One region of the Hydrogenophaga sp. L99 genome, then DNA from elsewhere that is predicted to be linked to it. Evidence: riboswitches for the same ligand, from Rfam matches in the RefSeq annotation. Region 1 holds a riboswitch; the other holds the start of a gene.
The links. Region 1 has a riboswitch for S-adenosylhomocysteine ahead of ahcY (adenosylhomocysteinase). Riboswitches for the same ligand answer to the same signal wherever they lie in the genome.

Region 1 (11,148 bases):
TCGACTATTTCAAACCTTTTTAGACAGACCCACCCCCGCGCCGGGCTTTGCCCTTCACCCCTAAGGGGGCAACGTCTGCGGCCCGGCAAAGCCGGTTCCGCGACCTTCTGGGTTTAACCATCTCCGCTGCCACAGGACCCATGCCATGACCGCCACAGCCCCCCGCTTCCACGACCTCAACATCTCCCGCGTCAGCCCCGAAGCCGCGGGTGCGGTGGCGATCTCGTTCGCCATTCCCGAGCCGCTGCGCGAGGCCTTTGCGTTCGAGCCGGGCCAGTTCCTCACCGTGCGCGCCACCATCAACGGACAGGACGTGCGGCGCAGCTACTCCATCAGCAGCCCGCGCAGCCTGCTCACACAGCAAGGCGAGCTCACGCTGGGTATCCGACCGGTCGAAGGCGGGGTGTTTTCCAACTGGGCTGCGGCCGAACTGAAGGCCGGCGACACGCTGCGTGTGATGCCGCCTGAAGGCCGTTTCACCATCCACAAGCCGCGCGCCTTGCACCGTGTGGGCTTTGCGGCGGGGTCGGGCATCACGCCGATTTTGTCCATCATGGCCAGCACGCTGGAGGAATCGCCCGACGCGAAGTTCACCCTGGTCTACGGCAACCGCCGCATGGCCAGCGTGATGTTCAACGAAGCCTTGCAGGACCTGAAGGACCGCTACCCGGGTCGCCTCACGCTGATCCATGTGCTCTCGCGCCAGGCGCAGGAAGTGCCGCTGCTGGAAGGCCGCATCGACGGCGACAAGGTGCGCGAGATCATCAGCACGCTGCTGCCTGTGGGCAGCATGGACGAGGTGTTCATCTGCGGCCCCGAGGCCATGATTGAAGCCACCGAGAAAGCCCTGCTCGACGCCGGTGTGCGCCCAGACCGCGTGCACACCGAGCGCTTCACATCGCCCACCTTGGAAGCCTTGCCCGTCGAACAGCGCCAGAGCGCGGTGCTGGGCCACCCGGCGGTGCGCACCGACGGCGAAGTCGCGCTGACCGTGGTGCTCGACGGCAAGCCGCACCAGCTGCGCATGGGCAAGGACGAGCGCGTGCTCGACGTGGCGCTCAACGCGGGCCTGGACCTGCCCTGGTCGTGCCGGGGTGGCGTGTGCTGCACCTGCCGCGCCAAGGTGATGGAAGGCGCCGTGACCATGGACAAAAACTTCACCCTGGAGCCCTGGGAAACCGACAAAGGCTTTGTGCTGAGCTGCCAGGCTCGGCCGACCACCAACAAACTGGTGGTCAGCTACGACGAGCGCTGAACCGGCCACGTTGCCCCAACAAAAAACCCGCCTTGGCGGGTTTTTTGTTGTCAGGAAACCAACGCTTTAGACCGCGGCCAGGGCCTGCTCCAGATCGGCCATCAGGTCGTCGATGTGCTCGATGCCGATCGACAAGCGGACCATGTCGGGGCTCACGCCGGCCTTCTTCATCTCGTCGGGGTTGAGCTGGCGGTGCGTGGTCGTAGCCGGGTGGCAGGCCAGCGACTTGGCATCGCCAATGTTGACCAGGCGGGTGAAGAGTTGCAGCGCGTCCTGAAAGCGGGTACCGGCGGCAATCGCATCGGACGACTTGAGACCGAAACTGATGATGCCGGAGGCACGGCCGCCCATGTACTGCTGCACCAGCGCGTGGTCCTTGTGGCCGGGCAGGCCGGCGTAGTTGACCCAGGCCACCTTGGGGTGGTTTTGCAGATGGGTGGCAATCTTCACGGCGTTGTCGCAAATGCGGTCCATGCGCAGCGCCAATGTTTCAATGCCTTGCAGGATCTGGAACGCGTTCATGGGCGAGAGCGCAGCGCCCATGTTGCGTAGCGGCACCACGCGCGCACGGCCAATGTAGGCGGCGGCGCCCAGCGCCTCGGTGTAGACCACGCCGTGGTAGCTCACATCGGGTTCGTTCAGGCGTTTGAAGCGGGTCTTGTGTTCAGCCCACGGGAACTTACCGCTGTCGACGATGGCGCCGCCGATGGTGGTGCCGTGGCCGCCGAGGTATTTGGTGAGCGAGTGCACCACGATGTCGGCGCCATGTTCGAACGGGCGGCACAGGTAGGGGCTGGTCACCGTGTTGTCCACGATCAGCGGCACACCCGCGGCGTGCGCCACTTTGGCCAGCGCGCCGATGTCGGTCACGTTGCCCAGCGGGTTGCCGATGGACTCGCAATAGATGGCCTTGGTGCGCTCGTCGATCAGCGCGGCAAACGCGGCTGGGTCGCGCGGGTCGGCAAAGCGCACCGTGATGCCCTGCTGCGGGAAGGTGTGTGCGAACAGGTTGTAGGTGCCGCCATAGAGCGTGGAGGCCGAGACGATGTTGTCACCACTCTCGGCGATGGTCTGGATCGCCGCCGTGATGGCCGCCATGCCCGAGGCCATGGCCAGTGCACCGATGCCGCCTTCGAGGGCCGCTAGGCGCGCTTCGAGCACGCCGTTGGTGGGGTTCATGATGCGGCTGTAGATGTTGCCCGCCACTTTCAGGTCGAACAAATCGGCGCCGTGCTGCGTGTCGTCAAACGCGTAAGCCACGGTCTGGTAAATCGGCACCGCCACCGCCTTGGTGGTGGGGTCCGGGGTGTAACCGCCGTGCACGGCGATGGTTTCGAGTTTCATGGGTGTCTCCTGCGAGGTTGGATGCCAACGGGGCGCGCTCATTCTCGCAGCAAGTGCACCTCGGTCACCCCGCGTTCGCGCACGCCCAGTGCGGTGGCTGCGGCGTGGCTCAGGTCGATGATGCGCTGGTGGGCGTAAGGCCCCCGGTCGTTGATACGCACCACCACCTCTTTGCCCGTGTGCACGCTGCGCACCCGCAAGCGGGTACCAAACGGCAAGGTTTTGTGCGCAGCGGTCAGCGCATGCATGTCAAAGCGCTCGCCGTTGGCGGTGCGCCGGCCATGAAAACGCTTGCCGTACCAGGACGCGCGGCCCTTGGCAAACACGGTGCCAGCATCAGTGGCCGGGCTGCGTGGTGCAACGGTTTCTGCCGCAGTTGCGGCCTCGGGCTCAACGGCCACTGAGCCGGCAGGATCAACGTCTACCGATGATGGAGCGGGCTTGGGTACTCGGGCTTGCGCTGCAGGTCTGCTGGACGGCGTGACAGGCACCGCAGCCAGTGGCACTGGCGCAAGAGCCGCTTCACCAGACGGTCTGGGCAGTGGGCTGCTGCAAGCAGCCAAGCCGAGCGCCAGCACTGCCAGCAAGGGCCGGCAGACAAGCGCCCAGTGCCGGCGCGCTGGTGCGTTTAAGGGTTCAAAGTGAAGGGGCATGGCGTTTCCTCTCTGATGTTTTTGGCCAGCCCGACAAGTTACCCCAGTTGCAGCCTTTTGATGATTTCCAGCGTGGTCGCGCTCTGGTTCATGGTGTAGAAGTGCAGCGCGGGCACACCACCGTTGCGCAGTTGGTCACACAGGTCGGTCACCACGTCCAGGCCAAAGGCCTTGATGGACGCGGTGTCGTCACCAAAGGCTTGCAGGCGCAAACGGATCCAGCGCGGGATTTCGGCGCCGCTGGCGTCCGAAAAGCGCATCAGCTGGGTGGAGCTGGTGATGGGCATGATGCCCGGCACCACCGGCACATCGGCGCCGAGCTTGTAGGCGTCGTCCACAAAGCGGAAGTAGGCGTCGCTGTTGTAGAAATATTGGGTGATGGCCGAGTCGGCACCGGCCCGCACTTTGGTGGCGTAGGCCTGCAGGTCGGCATCGGGCGACTTGGCTTGTGGGTGCACCTCGGGGTAGGCGGCCACTTCAATGTGAAAGTCGCTGCCGGTCTCCGTCCGGATGAACGCCACCAGATCGCTCGCGTAGTGAAACTCGCCGCCCATGCCGTAGCCACTGGGCAGGTCACCGCGCAGCGCCACCAGGCGCTTCACGCCCATGGCCTTGAGCGTGGCGAGCTGTTCCAGCACGCTGGCTTTGGTGGCACCAATGCACGAAAAATGCGAAGCTGCCGCCACGCCTTCGGCCTGAATGGCGCGCACCGTGTCAAACGTGCCTTGCTGCGTGGAGCCGCCCGCGCCGTAGGTGACCGAGCAAAACTCAGGCTTCACCGTGTAGAGCTGCTCGCGCACCAGGCGCAGTTTTTCGGCGCCTTCAGGCGTCTTGGGCGGAAAGAATTCAAAACTCAGGGGTAGGCCCATGTCGGGTCCTCCTTCAAAAACAGGCGTGTTCGCCGTCGCGTGCATCAATCTGCGGCGCGGGCAAACACAAAAAACTCGCGGTTCCCGTCACCGCCGGTGATCGGGCTTTCAAAGTAATCCAGCAGCGTCAGTGCGTGGTCGCGGCAGGCTTGTTCCAGGCGCTCGCGCACCACGGCGTAGCTGGCGGGGTCTTTCACCAGACCACCTTTGCCAATCTGGGCGGGCTGCAGTTCAAACTGCGGCTTCACCAGCATCAGCAGGCGGCCGCCGGGCTTGAGCAGGGGCACGATGGCGGGCCACACCAGCGTCTGCGAAATGAACGACAGGTCGCCCACGATCAGGTCAAACGCAGCCTCGCCGCCACCCGCCGCAGCCACAGCCTCGGCATCCAGTTCGCGCGCATTGCATTTTTCAATGCACACCACGCGGGCGTCCGCACGCAGCCTGGGGTGCAACTGGCCATGGCCCACGTCCACACCCACAACCTGGGCGGCCCCGCGGTGCAGCAAGCAGTCGGTAAAGCCACCGCTGCTCTGGCCCACGTCCAGGCAGCGCATGCCCGACACCGGCATAGCCACCTGGCTCAGGGCGCCGTCCAGCTTCAGCCCGCCCCGCGATACAAAGCGCGATTCGGCGCCGTCCAGCAGCTCCAGCTCCACCGTTTCGCGCAGCTCGTCGCCGTTTTTGGCAACGACTTTCCAGTCGCCGCCCGACACACGCCAACGCACGCCCGACGCAATGAGCCGCTGGGACTGAGAACGTGAAGCGGCCAGGCCGCGTTCAACGAGAAGCTGGTCAGCACGCATGAAGAACCGCAATCAAAACGAAAACCAATGCCAGTCTGGCGCGAAAAAGAGCGGCCCGCAGGCCGCTCAAACCCAGTGTGCCGCAGAGCTGGCTCGTCCCCTGAGGGGGGATACCGCAGCCGGCGCCGGGTGAACCATCAATACCGGTAGGTATTGGCCTTGTAAGGGCCCTGCTTGGGCACGCCGATGTAAGCGGCTTGCTCGTCGCTCAGCTCGGTCAACTGGGCGCCCACCTTCTTCAGGTGCAGGCGCGCCACTTTTTCGTCCAGGTGCTTGGGCAGCGTGTAGACCTTGCCCACGTCGTAACCGTCGGCATGGCAAAACAGCTCGATCTGCGCAATGGTCTGGTTGGCAAAGCTGGATGACATGACGAAGCTGGGATGGCCGGTGGCGCAGCCCAGGTTCACCAGGCGGCCTTTGGCCAGCAGAATGATTTTTTTGCCGTCCGGGAACACCACGTGGTCCACCTGGGGCTTGATCTCGTCCCAGGTCAGCTTCTCCAGCGAAGCCACGTCGATCTCGTTGTCAAAGTGACCGATGTTGCAAACGATGGCCTGGTCTTTCATGGCCGCCATGTGCTCGTAGCGGATCACGTTCTTGTTGCCGGTGGCGGACACGAAAATGTCGCACTTGTCGGCGGCGTATTCCATGGTCACCACTTTGTAGCCTTCCATCGCGGCCTGCAGGGCGTTGATGGGGTCGATCTCGGTCACCCACACCTGAGCGCTCAAGGCGCGCAGGGCCTGGGCCGAGCCTTTGCCCACGTCGCCGTAGCCGGCCACCACGGCCACCTTGCCGGCGATCATCACGTCGGTGGCGCGCTTGATCGAATCGACCAGCGACTCGCGGCAACCGTACAGGTTGTCGAACTTGCTCTTGGTCACCGAGTCGTTCACGTTGATGGCGCGGAACATGAGCGAGCCCTTGGCCGACATCTCGTTCAGGCGCAGCACGCCGGTGGTGGTTTCTTCGGTCACGCCAATGATCTGGACGCTCTTGCGGCTGTACCAGGTGGCGTCTTCGGCCAGCTTCGCCTTGATGGCGGCGTACAGGCAGGTTTCTTCTTCGCTGGTGGGGTTCTCCAGCAACGATGCGTCTTTTTCAGCGCGCTTGCCCAGGTGCATGAGCAAGGTCGCGTCGCCGCCGTCGTCCAGGATCATGTTGGGGCCTTCGCCTTCGGTGCCGGCGGCGCCAAAGTCAAAGATGCGGTGGGTGTAGTCCCAGTAGTCGGCCAGGGTTTCGCCCTTGATGGCGAACACCGGCGTACCGGCGGCGGCGATGGCCGCGGCGGCGTGGTCTTGCGTCGAGAAGATGTTGCAGGAAGCCCAGCGCACTTGCGCACCCAGCGCCTGCAGGGTCTCGATCAGCACGGCCGTTTGAATGGTCATGTGCAGCGAACCGGTGATGCGTGCGCCCTTCAGGGGCTGCTTGGCCGCGAACTCTTCGCGGATGGCCATCAGGCCGGGCATTTCGGTTTCGGCAATTTTGATTTCTTTGCGGCCCCAGTCGGCCAGGCCAATGTCGGCAATGACGCAGTCAGCGTTGAGGGCGGAAGGAATGCGTGCGTTCATGGTTCGCTCCAATACAGGTTGAATGAACCACCTTGGGCGCGAAACGCGGGCAAAAAAAAGCCCATCGCACCAGAGGTGGATGAGCGTCGTTGCATTTATTTCCGAGCCTCACGCCCCGCGCTGGCCGGTGGCCAGGGGTGCGCTGCAACGCTCCTCGGATCCCGCAATTCTAGCGCAGTCCGGCTTTTTGCGTGTGTGCGAAACTGGCGCGCTTTCATGCCCCAGTTTGCCCATTCCCCCCTTTCCAGCTGGCCCCAAGCAGCCCGCGCGCGCATTGCCGGCGTGCTGACCGACATTGACGACACGTTGACCACCGAAGGGGCCATCACGCCTGACGCGCTGGACGCCCTGCACCGGCTGCGGGCCGCAGGGCTGCCGGTGTTTGCCATCACCGGGCGCCCCTCGGGGTGGAGCGAAGCGTTTGCCCTGGCCTGGCCGGTGAACGCCATCGTGGCGGAAAACGGCGCAGTGGCGCTGTGGAGGGGCCCCACCGGGCAACTGCAGCGCGGTTACTTGCAAGACGCCACCACGCGCCGCGCCAACTTCCAGCGGCTGCAAACCGTGGCCGCACACATTCTGAGCGAGCTGCCCCACGCCCGCCTGGCACAAGACAGCGCGGGCCGAGAAACCGACATCGCCATTGACCACAGCGAACACCACCACCTACCCGCAGCAGATATTCAGCGGGTGGTCCAGCTGATGCAAAACCAGGGCCTCAACGCCACGGTGAGTTCCATCCACATCAACGGCTGGATAGGCGGACATGACAAACTGGAAGGCGCCCGCTGGGTCGTGCGCCAACAGCTCGGGCGCGACCTCGACGCGGAACTGGACCAGTGGGTGTACGTGGGCGATTCCACCAACGACGCCCGCATGTTTGGCCGTTTTCCCCACAGCGTGGGCGTGGCCAATGTGGCACGTTTCTGGCACCAGCTGCCACACCAGCCCCGCTATGTGACGGCGGGCGAGCGCGGCGCCGGCTTTACGGAGGTGGTGAACGCCGTGCTGGCCTCGCGCGCGGGCTGAACAGCACTGAGAACCGGCCAGCGGGCGCCAAACACACCGGCGTCAAGGCGCCTGCTGCGCCACCGCCGCACCGCTGGGCGCCTCGACCTTGTGGTGCGGGCGGTCAAATACCCGGTCGGCCAGGCCGCCACCCACCCACATGCCCAGCAAGGTCAGCCACGCCGTCACGGCAAAAATGGCGCCTCCCGTCATACCGGCGCCCACGGCGCAGCCGCCGGCCAGCATCGACCCAAAGCCCATCAGCACCGCGCCGATGATGTACCGCGGCATGGTGTAGCCGCCGCCAAAGCCTTCCAGCTTCCAGTCGCCGCCCACCAGCGCACCCACCAGCGAGCCCAGAAACACCCCGGGCATGAGCCCCAGACCAAAGGTCCATGGCTCGCCGGGCTCGCTCAGCACCCGCATCAGCCATTCGGCTGAAGGGCCGCTGAAGGTGAGGCCCTGAATCTGCACCGGCTCAAACGAGTTCGCCATCACCTGGTAGGTGCCGGCCCAGGCCAGCGCCACCATCAGCCCGGTGCCGATGCCGCCCGCCCATTTCCAGAAGCCCCAGCCGCTGTGGTGCGCAAAAAACAGCGCCGTGATCAACCACACCGCAGCAAACACCAGCCCATCCCAAGGGCCTGCACCCACCAGCGCCAACACGCTGCGCGCCGGGCCACCGTCCACCACCCACCAGCTGGCCATGGCCTCGCGCAGCGGCGCCAGCACCCCACCCAGCGAAGCCTGGGCCACCACCGCAAAGATCAGCCCCGACAGCAGGGCACGCAGGTTGCCGTTGGCCGACAGCACCAGCAAGCGGCTGGCGCAACCCCGCGTCATGACCATGCCCACACCAAAAATCAGCCCGCCCAGCAAAGCGCCCGACAAGCTGCCCTGGGCCGACAGCTGGCGCGCCGTGCTCACGTCCAGCCCGCCCGACACCACCAGCAGCTGCACGCCCACCACCGCCGTGGCAAAGGCCAGCAACCACACCGCCAGCTTGTCACCAAACTTGCCGTGCCAAAACTCAATGACCGCCGCACGCAGGCAAAACCGCGAGCGCTGGGCAAAAAAGCCGAAGCCCAGCCCCACCAGCACGCCGCAAAGCGCCAGCACCTTGGGTTCGCCCCGGCTCTCAATCCAGCCTGTCCAGTCCATTGCGACTCCAATTATTTGTATATGCGTATTTTTGGATGTTACGCCGAGGCCCATCCGCCGGGTTGATCTTTAGCAAACTCTGTGCAACGTTTTCAACGGGTTAAGCTCATACAACAGCGTTTTCTGAAACCCGAAAGGACCCTTCAATGGCCATTCCCTGGCTGCTGGCTCTCAAAGTCATACCCTGGGGCGACGTGATTGAGCACGCGCCCAAGGTGCTCAACGCCGCACGCAAGCTGATGGACCGCCAGCGCACCGAACCCGCGCCCGCCGTGTCCACAACCGCCACCGCCGACTGGATGGGCGAGGCCCAGCCGAGCCTGGGTGAACTCAAAAACCGGTTGATTGCGGCCCAGGTGCAGCTGGACCGGCAAGCCGAGACGCAAGAACAGCTCACCCAGACACTGGCCGAACTGGCCGAACAAAATGCGCGCCTGGTCAGCGCCGTGGAAGTGCTGCGCCTGCGCACCCGCATGCTGCTGTGGGGCGCAGCGGCGCTGGTGCTGGCCGTGGCGTGGCTGGCGTTGCGCTGAGCACCACCGCCGGGCCATCCGGCTTCAGCGCGCCCCTTGGTCAGGGCGCTGCGCGGTCAGCGAAGCGTCGCAACCCACACCGGCCGCGATCCAGCGCCGCGCCAGCCGGCGCAGCAGCGGTGCCGCCCAGCGCCAGCGCGGCCCCAGCACGCCCTCGGCATCGTTGATAGCGCCACAACGGTAAAGGCAATCGGCGTCTGCCCAACGCAGCGCGTCGCAAGCGCCCGTTCGCTTGCGCGAGATCACCTGACCCAGCGGGCAAGGCTCAGCCAGACAACACACCCCGCAACCGTTGCAGGGCGCGCCCAGCGCTGGCTGGTGCGGCGCGTCGGGGTGGATGTGAATGACTTGGTACGGGCTCAATGGCGCTCTCGATTGGGCTTCGACAGGCTCAGCCCGAACGGATGTTTCACACCCGCGCCAGCACTGGCCCCAGCACCCGGCCGGTGTGCGTGTCCAGCCGCACCACCTCGTCGGGAGGGGCTTCGGCCACCACACGGCCACCGCCACCACCGCCCTCGGGGCCCAGGTCGATGATCCAGTCGGCTTCGGCCATCACGTCCAGATCGTGTTCGATCACGATCACGCTGTGGCCGCCGTCCACTAGGCGGTGCAGCACACGAATGAGTTTTTCCACGTCGGCCATGTGCAGGCCCACCGTGGGCTCGTCCAGCACGTAGAGCGTGTGCGGCGCCTTCTGGCCGCGCCGTCCGATGTCGTCGCGCACCTTGCTGAGCTCGGTCACGAGCTTGATGCGCTGCGCCTCGCCGCCGCTGAGCGTGGGACTGGGCTGGCCCAGCGTAAGGTAGCCCAGGCCCACGTCTTTCAGCAGCTGCAGCGGGTGGCTGATGTTGGGCATGGCGGCGAAAAATTCGACCGCTTCGTCCACATCCATCTGCAGCACGTCGCCAATGCTCTTGCCCTTCCAGGTCACAGCCAGGGTCTCGGGGTTGAAGCGCGCACCGTGGCAGACCTCGCAGGGCACTTTCACGTCGGGCAAGAAGCTCATTTCGATGGTGCGCATGCCCTGCCCTTCGCAGCCGGGGCAGCGGCCTTCGCCGGTGTTGAAGCTGAAGCGGCCCGGGCCGTAGCCGCGCGCCTTGGCTTCCAGCGTGTCGGCAAACAGCTTGCGCACCGTGTCCCAGAAACCGATGTAGGTCGCGGGGCAGCTGCGCGGGGTTTTGCCGATGGGGGTTTGGTCGACTTCCAGCACGCGGTCCACCACCTCGGAGCCAATGAGCTTGTCGCAGCCGGTCCAGGTGGGGCGCTCGCCGGCGTCCCACTGCTGGCGGCCAGCGAAGGTGCTGCGCTGCGACACGGCTGCTGCCGCGTTGGTGAGCAGCACGTCGCGGGCAAAGGTGGACTTGCCGGAGCCGCTGACGCCGGTGACGACCACCAGGCGCTGCAGGGGCACGGCGACCGTGAGGTTTTGCAAGTTGTGCAGCTTGGCGCCACGCACTTCGAGCCAGTGGTTGTCGAGGGGGGTGGACGCAAGAGGTGTGGGCGTTGAAGTCGCTGAAATGGGGTCAGAGCCCGATTTCGAATTGCGTTTCGCGCTCCGTTGAGGGGACTGTCCTGAATCTGGATCTGACCCCTTTTCAGCTGTCGCCACCTCGCCAGCCGCAGTAGACACAAGCCGCCTTGGTTGCAGCGGGTGCTTCATGGCGTGCAGCAGGTAGCGCCCGGTGACGGACTCTTCGTTCGCCGACAGGTCGGCCACCGACCCCTGCGCCACCACCCGCCCACCGCGTTTGCCGGCGCTGGGGCCAATGTCGATGATGTGGTCGGCGCGGCGGATGGTGTCTTCGTCGTGCTCCACCACCACCAGGGTGTTGCCCATGTCGCCGAGCTTGTGCAGCGCGTTGAGCAAAATCGCGTTGTCGCGCGCGTGCAGGCCAATGGTGGGCTCGTCGAGCACGTAACACACGCCTTGCAAATTGCTGCCCAGCTG
Region 2 (11,148 bases), 490 kb from region 1:
ACAGCCGCAGCGAGCGGCACGAGCGCCTGGGCGCACCCCTTGCAAAATTTGGCTTTGTCCCTGTTTTCGGCACCGCAAGCCGCGCACACCGCCATGAATCACCCCAAGTCCAACACTGTGCTGGCCTTGTAGCACGCGCTTCCTGCACCACCCCCCACCGTCAGGTCGGCGGCCAACCCGGCTGGACGAGCGGCTTCAGAGGTTGGTGCCCAGCCAGCGCTTGAGATCGGTCACAGCCACGCCGCTGCGCGCGGCCAGGTCTTGCATCTGGTCTTCGCCGAGTTTGCCCACGTTGAAATAGGTGCTGTCGGGGTGGCTCAGGTAGAAACCGCTCACGCTGGCGGCCGGCGTCATGGCCAGGCTTTCGGTCAGACCCATGCCAATGTCGTCGCACTGCAACAGCGCAAACATGGCGCGCTTGACCGAATGGTCGGGGCAGGCCGGGTAGCCCGGTGCGGGGCGGATGCCCTGGTACTTTTCTTTGATGAGCTCTTCGTTGCTCAGCGCCTCACCCGCGGCGTAACCCCACAGGTCGGTGCGCACGCGGTGGTGCAAACACTCGGCAAAGGCTTCGGCCAGGCGGTCTGCGAGCGACTTGAACAGAATGGCGCTGTAGTCGTCGTGCGCGTCGAGAAACTGCTTTTCTTTCTTTTCGCTGCCCAGCCCGGCGGTCACGGCGAACAGGCCCACGTAGTCGTTGGCCGCGCCCTTGGGCGCCACAAAATCGGCCAGGCAGCGGCTGGGGCGCATCACGCCTTCCACCATCTGCTTTTCGGTTTGCTGGCGCAGGCCGTGCCAGGTCAGCGCCACCTGGCTGCGGGTCTCATCGGTGTACAGCTCAATGTCGTCGTCGTTCACCGTGTTGGCCGGGTACAGACCGATCACGCCATTGGCGCTGAGCCAGCGGCCTTCAATGATCTTCTTCAGCATGGCCTGCCCATCAGCAAACACCTTGCGGGCCTGCTCGCCCACCACGGCGTCGTCCAGGATGGCGGGGTACGGGCCGGCCAGGTCCCAGGTCTGAAAGAACGGCGCCCAGTCGATGAATTTGGCGATCTCGGCCAGGTCGAAATTCTTGAACTGGCGCTTGCCAATGAACTTGGGTTGGGTGGGTGTGAAGCCCGCCCACTTGATGGGCGTTTTGTTGGCGCGCGCCTGCGCCAGCGGCCACAGCGTCACCTGCTTTTTGTTGGCGTGCTGGGTGCGCACCTTGTCGTAGTCGGCGTTGAGTTCGGCGATGTATTTGGCCGCCTGATCGCTCAGCAAACCCTGCGCCACGCTCACGCTGCGCGAAGCGTCGGGCACATACACCACCGGGCCGCTGTAGTGCGGCGCGATCTTCACGGCGGTGTGCACACGGCTGCAGGTGGCGCCACCAATGAGCAGTGGAATCTGCGCGTCGCGAAAGTGCGCGTCTTTCTCCATCTCGCTGGCTACGTACTGCATTTCTTCCAGGCTGGGCGTGATCAGGCCCGACAGGCCCACGATGTCTGCGCCCTCTTTCTTCGCCATGGCGAGGATCTCGTGGCAGGGCACCATCACGCCCATGTTCACCACCTCGAAGTTGTTGCACTGCAAAACCACGGTGACGATGTTTTTGCCGATGTCGTGCACGTCGCCCTTCACGGTGGCAATCACAATCTTGCCCTTGGCTTTCACGTCGCCACCGGCCGCCTGCAGCGCCAGCTTTTCGGCTTCGATGTAGGGCAGCAAGTGGGCCACGGCCTGCTTCATCACGCGCGCGCTTTTCACCACCTGCGGCAGAAACATCTTGCCCTGGCCAAACAGATCGCCCACCACGTTCATGCCGTCCATGAGCGGGCCCTCGATCACGTTCAGCGGGCGCCCGCCGGCGGCCTCAATCAGGCGCCACATTTCTTCCGTGTCTTCGGTGATGTGCTCGTTCATGCCGCGCACCAGCGCGTGTGTGAGCCGCTCGCGGATGGGCAGGCCGCGCCACTCGTTTTTCTTGCTGTCGTCCTTGGCCGCGCCCTTGGCGTTTTCGGCCACTTCCACCAGGCGCTCGCCCGCATCAGGCCGGCGGTTCAACACCACGTCTTCCACGCGCTCCCGCAACTCGGGCTCCAGCTCGTCGTACACGCCCACCATGCCCGCGTTGACGATGCCCATGTCCATGCCGGCTTTGATGGCGTGGTACAGAAAGACGGTGTGGATCGCCTCGCGCACCGGGTCGTTGCCCCGAAAGCTGAACGACACGTTGGACACACCGCCGCTCACCTTGGCGCCCGGCAGGTGCTGCTTGATCCAGCGCGTGGCGTTGATGAAATCGACCGCGTAGTTGTTGTGCTCTTCAATGCCGGTGGCGATGGCGAAGATGTTGGGGTCGAAGATGATGTCTTCCGGCGGGAAACCCACTTCATCCACCAGCACGCGGTAAGCGCGCTCGCAAATTTCCACCTTGCGCTCGTAGGTGTCAGCCTGGCCCTTTTCGTCAAAGGCCATCACCACCGCAGCGGCGCCGTAGCGCTTCACCAGCCCGGCCTGGCGCTTGAACTCGTCCACGCCCTCTTTCATGCTGATCGAGTTGACGACGCCCTTGCCCTGCACGCAGCGCAGGCCGGCTTCAATCACGTCCCACTTCGAGCTGTCCACCATCACCGGCACACGCGCAATGTCGGGCTCGCCGGCGATCAGGTTCAGGAACTTCACCATCGCGGCCTTGCTGTCCAGCATGGCCTCGTCCATGTTGATGTCGATGATCTGCGCACCGTTTTCCACCTGCTGACGCGCCACGGCCAGCGCCTGCTCGTATTCGCCGTTCAGGATCATGCGAGCAAACGCCTTGGAGCCGGTGACGTTGGTGCGCTCGCCCACGTTCACAAACAGGCTGTCGGTGCCAATGCGCAGCGGCTCCAGGCCAGACAGCAGCATGGGCGGCACGGCCACGGCGGACGAAGAAGAAGACGAGGTGGAATCAACGGACATGGGGCTCACCAGGGTTGCAGGCTGAAACTGGTGAGCGCCGTTGGGGGCCGGACGGACCGGCGGGGCGGTAGACGCCCGGTGTCTCAAGCCTGACGCCCACCGGGTCGGTGGGTCGCTGCAGCGCTCCTTGAGAGGGATTGATTTTAAAGCATGGCCCAGTGGCACTCTGCTGCGGGGCTTGTGCGCTCATGGAGTGCTTCAGCAGCTAGGTAGACCTGCCTTGACCTCGTTTGGGTGAGGTAGCCGCTCAAGCCTCTCAAGATCGCCCGGCCAGCAGCCCCACCAGCTCAGCAGGGCCCGCCTCACGCGTGTAAAAGCCTTCTTTCGTTGGATGGCAGGGTTTTAAAGCCTGCTTTCATGTGGTTCATCACGTCTCTGGTGCGATGTTTGCTAGCAGTACCCGCAACCGCCACACAGCCATGCCACCGCAACGCCCACTTTCCGACGCCAGCGACCCCGCCACCGACTGGCCCGCTCAAGAGCTGCTGCTCATGCGCGAGGTGATGAAGCTCGTGGGCCGTAGCCTGGCGCCGGCGTTTGTGCTGCGCGAAATGCTGCACCTCATGAGCGAGCTGCTGGGCCTGAACCGCGGGCGCATGGTGCTGGCTGACGAGGTGTTGCCGGGCCAGCCGCGCACGGCTTCGGTGCGCCATGCTTACGGCCTCACCACCGACGAGGCGGCGCGCGGCGTGTTTCAGTGGGGCGAGGGCATCACCGGGCGGGTTCTGGCCAGCGGGCTGCCCGCCATCGTGCAAGACGTGGACGCCGAACCCCTGTTTTTGTTTCGCACCGTGGCGCGCACCGAGCTGCCGCCGCAGACCGTGGCCTACCTTGCGCTGCCCATTGAAATCAACGGTGCCACCGTGGGCGTGCTGGGCTGCCACCGCATCCGCAGCCGCCAGCGCCACCTGAACGACGACCTGGCCGTGCTGCGCCTGCTGGCCACGCTGGCTGGGCAGCTGCTGCAGCTGGAACAGCTGGTGGCCGAGCAAACCCGCCAGCTCGAAGCCCGCAACGAAGTGCTCAGCCGCGCGCTGGACACCCACACCGCGCGCTACGGCCTCATTGGCCGTTCGCCCGCGCTGCTGCAAGCGCTGGGCGAGCTGGAAAGGGTGTCGCAATCTCAAGCCACGGTGCTGCTGCTGGGCGAGTCGGGCACGGGCAAAGAGCTGTTTGCCCGCGCCGTACACCTGGCCAGTGGCCGGCATGCGCAGCCGTTCATCAAGGTCAACTGTTCGGCCATTCCCGAGACGCTGTTTGAAAGCGAACTCTTTGGCCACGAGCGCGGCGCCTTCACGGGCGCCCACAGCGCGCGCCCCGGCTGGTTTGAGCAGGCCAACGGCGGCACCATTTTTCTGGACGAAATTGGCGAACTGCCGCTGCCCATGCAGAGCAAGCTGCTGCGCACCCTGCAAGAAGGCACGCTGGTGCGACTGGGCGGCCAACGCGAACTGCACATCGACGTGCGGCTGGTGGCCGCCACCAACCGCGACCTGGCCCGCGAGGTGCAGGCCTGGCGCTTCCGGCAAGACCTGTATTACCGGCTCAACGTCATCCCCATACGCCTGCCCAGCCTGCGCGAACGCCGCGAAGACGTGCGCGCCCTGGCGCTGCACTTTGTGAGCCGCGCCAACCAGGCGCACCAGCGCAACGTGTACCTGGCGCCCGACGCGCTGGCCCGGCTGGAAGCGCACAACTGGCCCGGCAACATCCGCGAGCTGGGCAACCTGATTGAGCGGCTGGTGCTGCTGGCCGATCACCCCGGCATCAGCGCCGCCGCGCTGGAACGCTTCATGCCCGAAGCCTGGGCACCGCCGGCCGCAGCCGAGCCGCCGCCCAGCTTACCCCTGCCGGCAAGCCACGTGCGCGACTACCAAAGTGCCCGTTCACACAGCACCCAAACCCTGCAAGACGCCCTGCTGCGCCACCACGGCAACCAGAGCCAAGCCGCGCAAAGCCTGGGGCTCACGCTGCGGCAGTTTGGCTACCGGTTGAGGAAGGCGGGATTGAGGTGAGGCGATTCAAGCGCCGACGGAATCGTCAGGAGGCTGGCGACCGGACCGGCGAGGCGCGGCCCGTCGAGCTGGGTGGGCGCTGCTGTGGCAGACCCGTGCGCATGAGCCGCCTATGGCTCACCGCACAGCGCCCGGCCCGAGAGCCGGGCGCCGTAGTGGGTTAGCTCAGGTGCTTGCCCACCAGCCCGGTCATTTCAAACATGGTGACTTCGTCTTTGCCGAACACCGCCTTGAGTTTGGCGTCCGCCAAGATGTTCCGCTTGTTTGCCGGGTTCTGCAGGTTGTTGGCCTTGATGTATTCCCACATGAGCTTCACCACTTCGGTGCGGGGTTGCGGCGTTGCACCGATCACAGCGGCCAGCTCGGCGCTGGGGGTGAGGGCTCGGCTGAATGCGGTTGGCTTCTTGGCAGTGGTCATGTGAAACTCGTGGGTTAAAGCGGCCCATTCTAGGGCGTGCGCCAGATCCCTCTGCAACCACCCGCCTAGGACCAAGCGGGGTCGGGGATCTTGGCGCCTGTTCTGAGGCAGGCGCAGGGTCGATGACCAAGCTGGGCAGACGCTGGCGCTAGCACAGGGGCAGCCGACGGTTGTCCGAGTCCGAACGGCTCTTGAAGGTCAAGCGGGCATCAACTTCATGGGTACCGAAATGCTTATCGCGCCGTTCCTTCAGCGTTCGAAACCACGGCATCGATCTGGATCAACGCGCCCTTAGGCAGTTCCGAAACACCAACGAAGCGACTGGCCGGTCCTGCGCTCTGAAAATGCGTGGCACAGAGTCTATTGACAGCCTCTGCATCAGCAAGGTTCTTCAGGTAGATATTGACCTTGACCACGTCGGCCATCGAGTGGTTGATGCTCTCCACGATGGCTTTAATATTGGCCAAGCACTGCTCGGCTTGCTCTGCAACGCCGCCGGAAACCAGGTTGCCCGTCTTTGCATCGATCGGCAGTTGCGCCGACAGGTGGTTGTAATGCGAGAACGCCACGGTTTGCGTTGACAGCGTGTTGATTCATTTCCAAAACTGGGCCATTTCGGGACGCGTTCACGTTGAAATCTGAGCCACGTTGCCGCTCTATCCTGCTGAATTTTTCAGCACGGAGGAGCAGGAGTGATCAACGTGAGCACATTGAGCAAGTTACGCCGCCTCGTGCTGAGGCAGGACGTGTCGGTGCGCGAGGCCAGCAGGCGCCTCGGTATCTCGCGCAACACAGCCACCAAGTGGCTCAAGGACGGCCAGATGGCCGAGCCCCAATACCCACAGCGGGACTCGGGGCCCAGCATCCTCGATCCGTACAAAGAGCAGTTGAGCCAGTGGCTCAAGGCCGATAGCCACCGCAGCAAGCGCGATCGGCGTGGGGTCAAGGCGATGTTTGAAGCACTGCGGGCGCAGGGCTACAGCGGCAGCCGAGGGCCGGTCTACGCCTTTGCCCAGCGCTGGCAGCAAGAGCAAGGCAACGCTGCGCGCGGCGCAGGGTTTGTGCCGCTGAGCTTCGAGCTGGGCGAGGCGTTCCAGTTCGACTGGAGCTGCGAGTACCTCTTCATAGGGGGACTGCGCCGCCGTCTGGAGGTGGCGCACACCAAGCTGGCGGCCAGTCGCGCCTTCTGCCTGGTGGCGTACTACAGCCAGGCGCACGAGATGCTGTTCGACGCGCACGCACGGGCGTTTGCCCTCTTCGGTGGCGTGCCCCGGCGGGGCATCTACGACAACATGAAGACTGCGGTAGACAAGGTCGGTCGGGGCAAGCAGCGCAGCGTCAATGCGCGTTTCGAGGCCATGACCGGGCACTACCTGTTCGAGCCGGAGTTCTGCAACCGGGCTGCCGGCTGGGAGAAGGGAGTCGTCGAGAAGAACGTTCAGGATCGGCGCAAGGACATCTGGCGCGAGGCCAGTGAGCGGCGCTGGGGGACGCTTGGCGAGCTCAACGACTGGTTGCAGCAGGCCTGCGTGAAGGCCTGGGCCGAGATGAGTCACCCTGAGTGGGTGCATCTCACGGTGGCTGATGTCTGCCAGGACGAACGTGTTCGCCTCATGCCCAACCCGCGTGCGTTTGACGGCTATGTGGAGCAGCCGGTGCGGGTCTCTGCCACCTCGCTGATCCACTTCCAGCGCAACCGCTACAGCGTGCCGTGTGAATGGATCCACGCGGTGGTCAGTCTGCGGGCCTACGCGGATGGCCTGCTGGTGGTCGGACCCGATGGGCGGCAGGTGCGGCTGGAGCGCAGCTTCGAGCGGGATCAGACGATCTACGACTGGATGCACTACATCGCGCTGGTCGAGCGAAAGCCCGGTGCGCTGCGCAATGGTGCGCCCTTCAAGACCATGCCCGAACCCCTGCAGGAACTGCAGCGCCAGTTGCTGCGCCACAGCGGGGGCGACAGGGTGATGGCGCAGGTGCTCATGGGGGTGAGCCTGCACGGGCTGGAGGCCGTGCAGGTGGCGGTGGAGCTGGCGCTGCAGTCCGGGCGGGTGAGTGCCGAGCACGTGCTCAACGTGCTCTCTCGCTTGCAGGAGCAGCGTGCGCCCGAGCCGCCAGTGGCCACGATGCTCACGCTCAATACGCCACCACTGGCCAACCTGCGGCGCTATGACGCACTGCGCAACCCCCAGCCTCATGAGGCGTCACCGGAGTCCGACCATGCATGATGTCATTGATGCTTTCAAAGCGCTGGGCCTGCACGGCATGGCCAGTGCATGGCCGGAGGTGCTGGGCACCGCCCGCATGAAGTCGCTCGACCATGAGGCCGTGTTGCACCAGCTCATCAAGGCTGAGACGGCGCAGCGCGAGGTGCGCTCCATGGCCTACCAGATGCGCGTGGCGCGGTTCCCATCGCACCGCGATCTCGCTGGCTTTGACTTCGTCCATGCGCAACTCGATGAAGCGCTGGTGCGCCAGCTGCACACCCTTCGATTCCTGGAGTCGGCGCACAACGTGGTGCTGGTCGGTGGCCCCGGCACGGGCAAGACCCACCTGGCTACGAGCCTGGGGATCGAGGCGATCCGCATGCACGGCAAGCGGGTTCGTTTCTTCTCTACGGTGGAGTTGGTCAACGCCCTGGAGCTGGAGAAGGCTCAGAACAAGTCTGGGCAGTTGGCACATCGCCTGATGTATGTCGATCTGGTGATCCTGGATGAACTGGGCTACTTGCCGTTCACGCAGTCGGGCGGCGCGATGCTGTTCCACCTGCTCTCCAAACTCTATGAGCGAACGAGCGTGGTGATCACCACCAACCTCACCTTCTCGGAGTGGAGCAGCGTCTTTGGCGACGCCAAGATGACCACCGCCTTGCTCGACCGTCTCACGCACCACTGCCACATCGTGGAGACGGGCAACGAGAGCTGGCGATTCAAGCATTCCAGTGCCGCTGGCGCGGCACTGCCAAAGCAACGCCCAAAGACTCAGAAAGGGGATCGAAAACCAGCGGACCCTATAGACTTATCCACAACCGAATAGCCAAAAAACCCATCAACCCGGTGGCTCAGTATTCGACGTGATCACTGGCTCAGTTGTACTGATGAATCAACATCCACCACACCGGAGCCCACCCATGAAAGCCTTTCAAGACCACTACCCCGACAACGTGTCGCACTGCTACGGCTGTGGCAGCAACAACCACCATGGTCACCAGATCAAGACCTACTGGGAAGGGGATGAAACCGTGACCCGCTTCAAGCCCGAGCCGTTCCACACCTCGGTACCGGGCTACGCCTATGGCGGGCTGATTGCCTCGCTGATCGACTGCCACAGCACCGGCACGGCCGCAGCCGCCATGTACCGCAGCGAAGGCCGCGACATGGACACGCTGCCCCCGTTTCGCTTCGTCACCGGTTCCCTGCACGTGGACTTTTTGAAGCCCACGCCGCTGGAGACCACGCTGGAGATTCGCGGTCAGGTGAAGGAGATCAAAGGCCGCAAAGTGGTGGTGGAAACCACGGTGATGGCGGACGGCGTGGTGACAGCTCGGGGCAGCGTGGTGGCGGTGCAAATGCCCGACAGCTTCGGCCAGGCCTGAAAACACCAACGGCGCCCCGCGGGGCGCCGTTGGCTGGGTTCACACCCGATCAGAAAGCCAGCGTGTTCACACCCGGCTTGAGCAAGTGGGCCGCCACGTCAGCGGGCTTGGCCGGCTGAACGCCCTCGATCAGATCCGACGCCTTCAGGCCGGTGTTGGGCAGGTACAGCGCGCACACCTCCACCTTGGCGCCGGCCTTGATGACGCCTTGCAGCATTTGCTGCGTGGTCACCTCACGCGGCTTGAGCTTGGGGCCTTGCTTGCCCGCCACAGCCATGTCGCCAGCGGCGTCACACAGCAACACGCGCACACTGGCTTTTTGTTCCAGGGCCTGCCCAGCCAGCACCAGGCCTGCGCCTTGTGCCATGGCGTTGCCGCTGTGGATGTTGACAAACAGTTCCTGGGTCTGGGCCTGGGCCACACCGGACAACAGCAGGGCGGCAGCGCCCAGGGCGATCAGCTTCTTCATGTGCAAATTCCTTGAAATGATGGCGCGCCGCGAATTCGGCTCACCTGCGCTGAACTCAACCAGCACACACCCTATTTTTCACATACCTGCTGGGGTATCCATGAGAAATCGCAAGCGCCTGAAAATTTCCGGGTTTTGATGGGCATGCCATGCCCACTTGGGCGTGAAACCAGCGGCGGGCGAAAACCCATCAGCGCGGCGGTGTTTCCGACACGAGCGCGGTGACCGCCTGGTGGTGCGTGAGAAACACACGCCCCGTGAGGTGTGCCAGAAAATCACTGCGCTGCAGCCGGTCCATGACCGGACCTTTCACCTCGCTCAGGTGCAGTTGCACGCCCGCATCTTTCAGGCGCTGCGTGATCATTTCCAGGCTTTCCAGCGCGCTGGCGTCAATCGCGTTGATGGCCGTGCACTGCAGCACCACATGGGCAATGGCGGGGTGGGCGGCCACCTCGGCGGCAATGTGGTCTTCCAGGTAGCGGGCGTTGGCAAAGTACAGGCTTTCGTCCACACGCAAACTCAAAATGCGGTGGTGCGTTTGCACCGCGTGGCGCAAGACATTGCGGTAGTGCTCGGTGCCCGGCACCCGGCCCACGGTGGCGATGTGCGGACGGCTGGTGCGCCACAGATACAGCAGCAGCGAAGCACTCACGCCCGCCGTCAAGCCCGCTTCCACGCCCCACAACAGCGTGAGCGAAAACGTGAGCGCCAGCGCGGTGAAGTCGGCGCGGGCGTAGCGCCAGGTGCGCTTGAAGGCGCCGAAGTCCACCAGGGTGAGCACGGCCACCACAATGGTGGCGGCGAGCGTGGCCTGGGGCAAATAGTGCAGCGCAGGCGTGAGCAACAGCGCGGCCACCAACAGGCCCAGCGCGGTGAAAACGCCCGCGGCGGGCGTGCGCGCACCGGCATCAAAATTGACCACCGAGCGCGAGAAACCACCGGTCACCGGAAAGCCCCCGGTAAGACCCGCCGCCATGTTGCTCGCCCCCAGGGCGCGCAGTTCGGCATCGGGTTCAATGCGTTCACGGCGCTTGGCGGCCAGCGACTGGCCCACCGACACCGACTCCACAAAACCCACCAGGCTGATGAGCAGCGCCGCCGTGGCGAGCTGCTCCAGCTGGGGCCACAGGCTGGCGTCCAGCACCGGCAAGCTCAGGGGTGGCAGGCCGCCGGGCACAGCACCCACCACGCGCAAGCCGGCCTCGTCCAGGCGCAGCCCCCAGGCCAGCAGCGTGGTGACGGCCAGCGCCAGCACGGGTGCTGCCTTGGTGATCACATCTGAGGCCAGCGCACCCAGGCCCCAGGCGCGCAACCGCGCCTTGAGGGAGCGGCGCACCCACAACAGAAAAGCCAGCGCACCCAGCCCGATGGCCAGCGTGGGCCCATGCACCTGCGCGGCGTGGTGCCACAGGCTGGGCAACAGCTCGGGCAGGGTCTGCCCGGTCAAGGGCACGCCCATGAGGTGCTTGAGTTGGGTGGCGGCAATCAGCAAGCCCGAGGCGGACACAAAGCCCGAAATGACCGGGTGGCTCAAAAAGTTGGCGACAAACCCCAGCCGCAGCGCGCCCATGGCAAACAGCATGGCGCCGCTGAGCAAGGCCAGCAAGGCGGCTGCGGTGGCGTAGCCCAGGCTGCCTGCGGCCGCCACCGGGCCCAGCGCCACGGCGGTCATGAGCGATGTGACCGCGGCCGGCCCCACCGCCAG

Region 2: another riboswitch for S-adenosylhomocysteine. It lies ahead of metH (methionine synthase); the one in region 1 lies ahead of ahcY (adenosylhomocysteinase).

The regions. Positions count from the first base shown of each region.
Region 1 covers NZ_CM178972.1:3,056,410-3,067,557, forward strand. Annotated here, with positions in the region: gene paaD (1,2-phenylacetyl-CoA epoxidase subunit PaaD) at 1-23, shown strand, start outside; gene paaE (1,2-phenylacetyl-CoA epoxidase subunit PaaE) at 146-1,255, shown strand; gene AC4QBL_RS14560 (O-acetylhomoserine aminocarboxypropyltransferase/cysteine synthase family protein) at 1,322-2,599, opposite strand; gene AC4QBL_RS14565 (septal ring lytic transglycosylase RlpA family protein) at 2,638-3,000, opposite strand; gene metF (methylenetetrahydrofolate reductase [NAD(P)H]) at 3,291-4,121, opposite strand; gene AC4QBL_RS14575 (TlyA family RNA methyltransferase) at 4,166-4,927, opposite strand; gene ahcY (adenosylhomocysteinase) at 5,065-6,498, opposite strand; S-adenosyl-L-homocysteine riboswitch at 6,573-6,660, opposite strand; gene AC4QBL_RS14585 (HAD-IIB family hydrolase) at 6,715-7,524, shown strand; gene AC4QBL_RS14590 (YeeE/YedE family protein) at 7,567-8,664, opposite strand; gene AC4QBL_RS14595 (hypothetical protein) at 8,811-9,197, shown strand; gene AC4QBL_RS14600 (hypothetical protein) at 9,222-9,560, opposite strand; gene AC4QBL_RS14605 (excinuclease ABC subunit UvrA) at 9,607-11,148, opposite strand, start outside.
Region 2 covers NZ_CM178972.1:3,547,865-3,559,012, forward strand. Annotated here, with positions in the region: partial or broken gene AC4QBL_RS17025 (zinc-ribbon domain-containing protein) at 1-95, opposite strand, end outside; gene metH (methionine synthase) at 196-2,892, opposite strand; S-adenosyl-L-homocysteine riboswitch at 2,972-3,081, opposite strand; gene AC4QBL_RS17035 (sigma-54-dependent Fis family transcriptional regulator) at 3,366-4,961, shown strand; gene AC4QBL_RS17040 (SWIB/MDM2 domain-containing protein) at 5,122-5,379, opposite strand; gene AC4QBL_RS17045 (RidA family protein) at 5,613-5,948, opposite strand; gene istA (IS21 family transposase) at 6,081-7,607, shown strand; gene istB (IS21-like element helper ATPase IstB) at 7,600-8,415, shown strand; gene AC4QBL_RS17060 (PaaI family thioesterase) at 8,510-8,974, shown strand; gene AC4QBL_RS17065 (DsrE family protein) at 9,024-9,443, opposite strand; gene AC4QBL_RS17070 (SulP family inorganic anion transporter) at 9,634-11,148, opposite strand, start outside.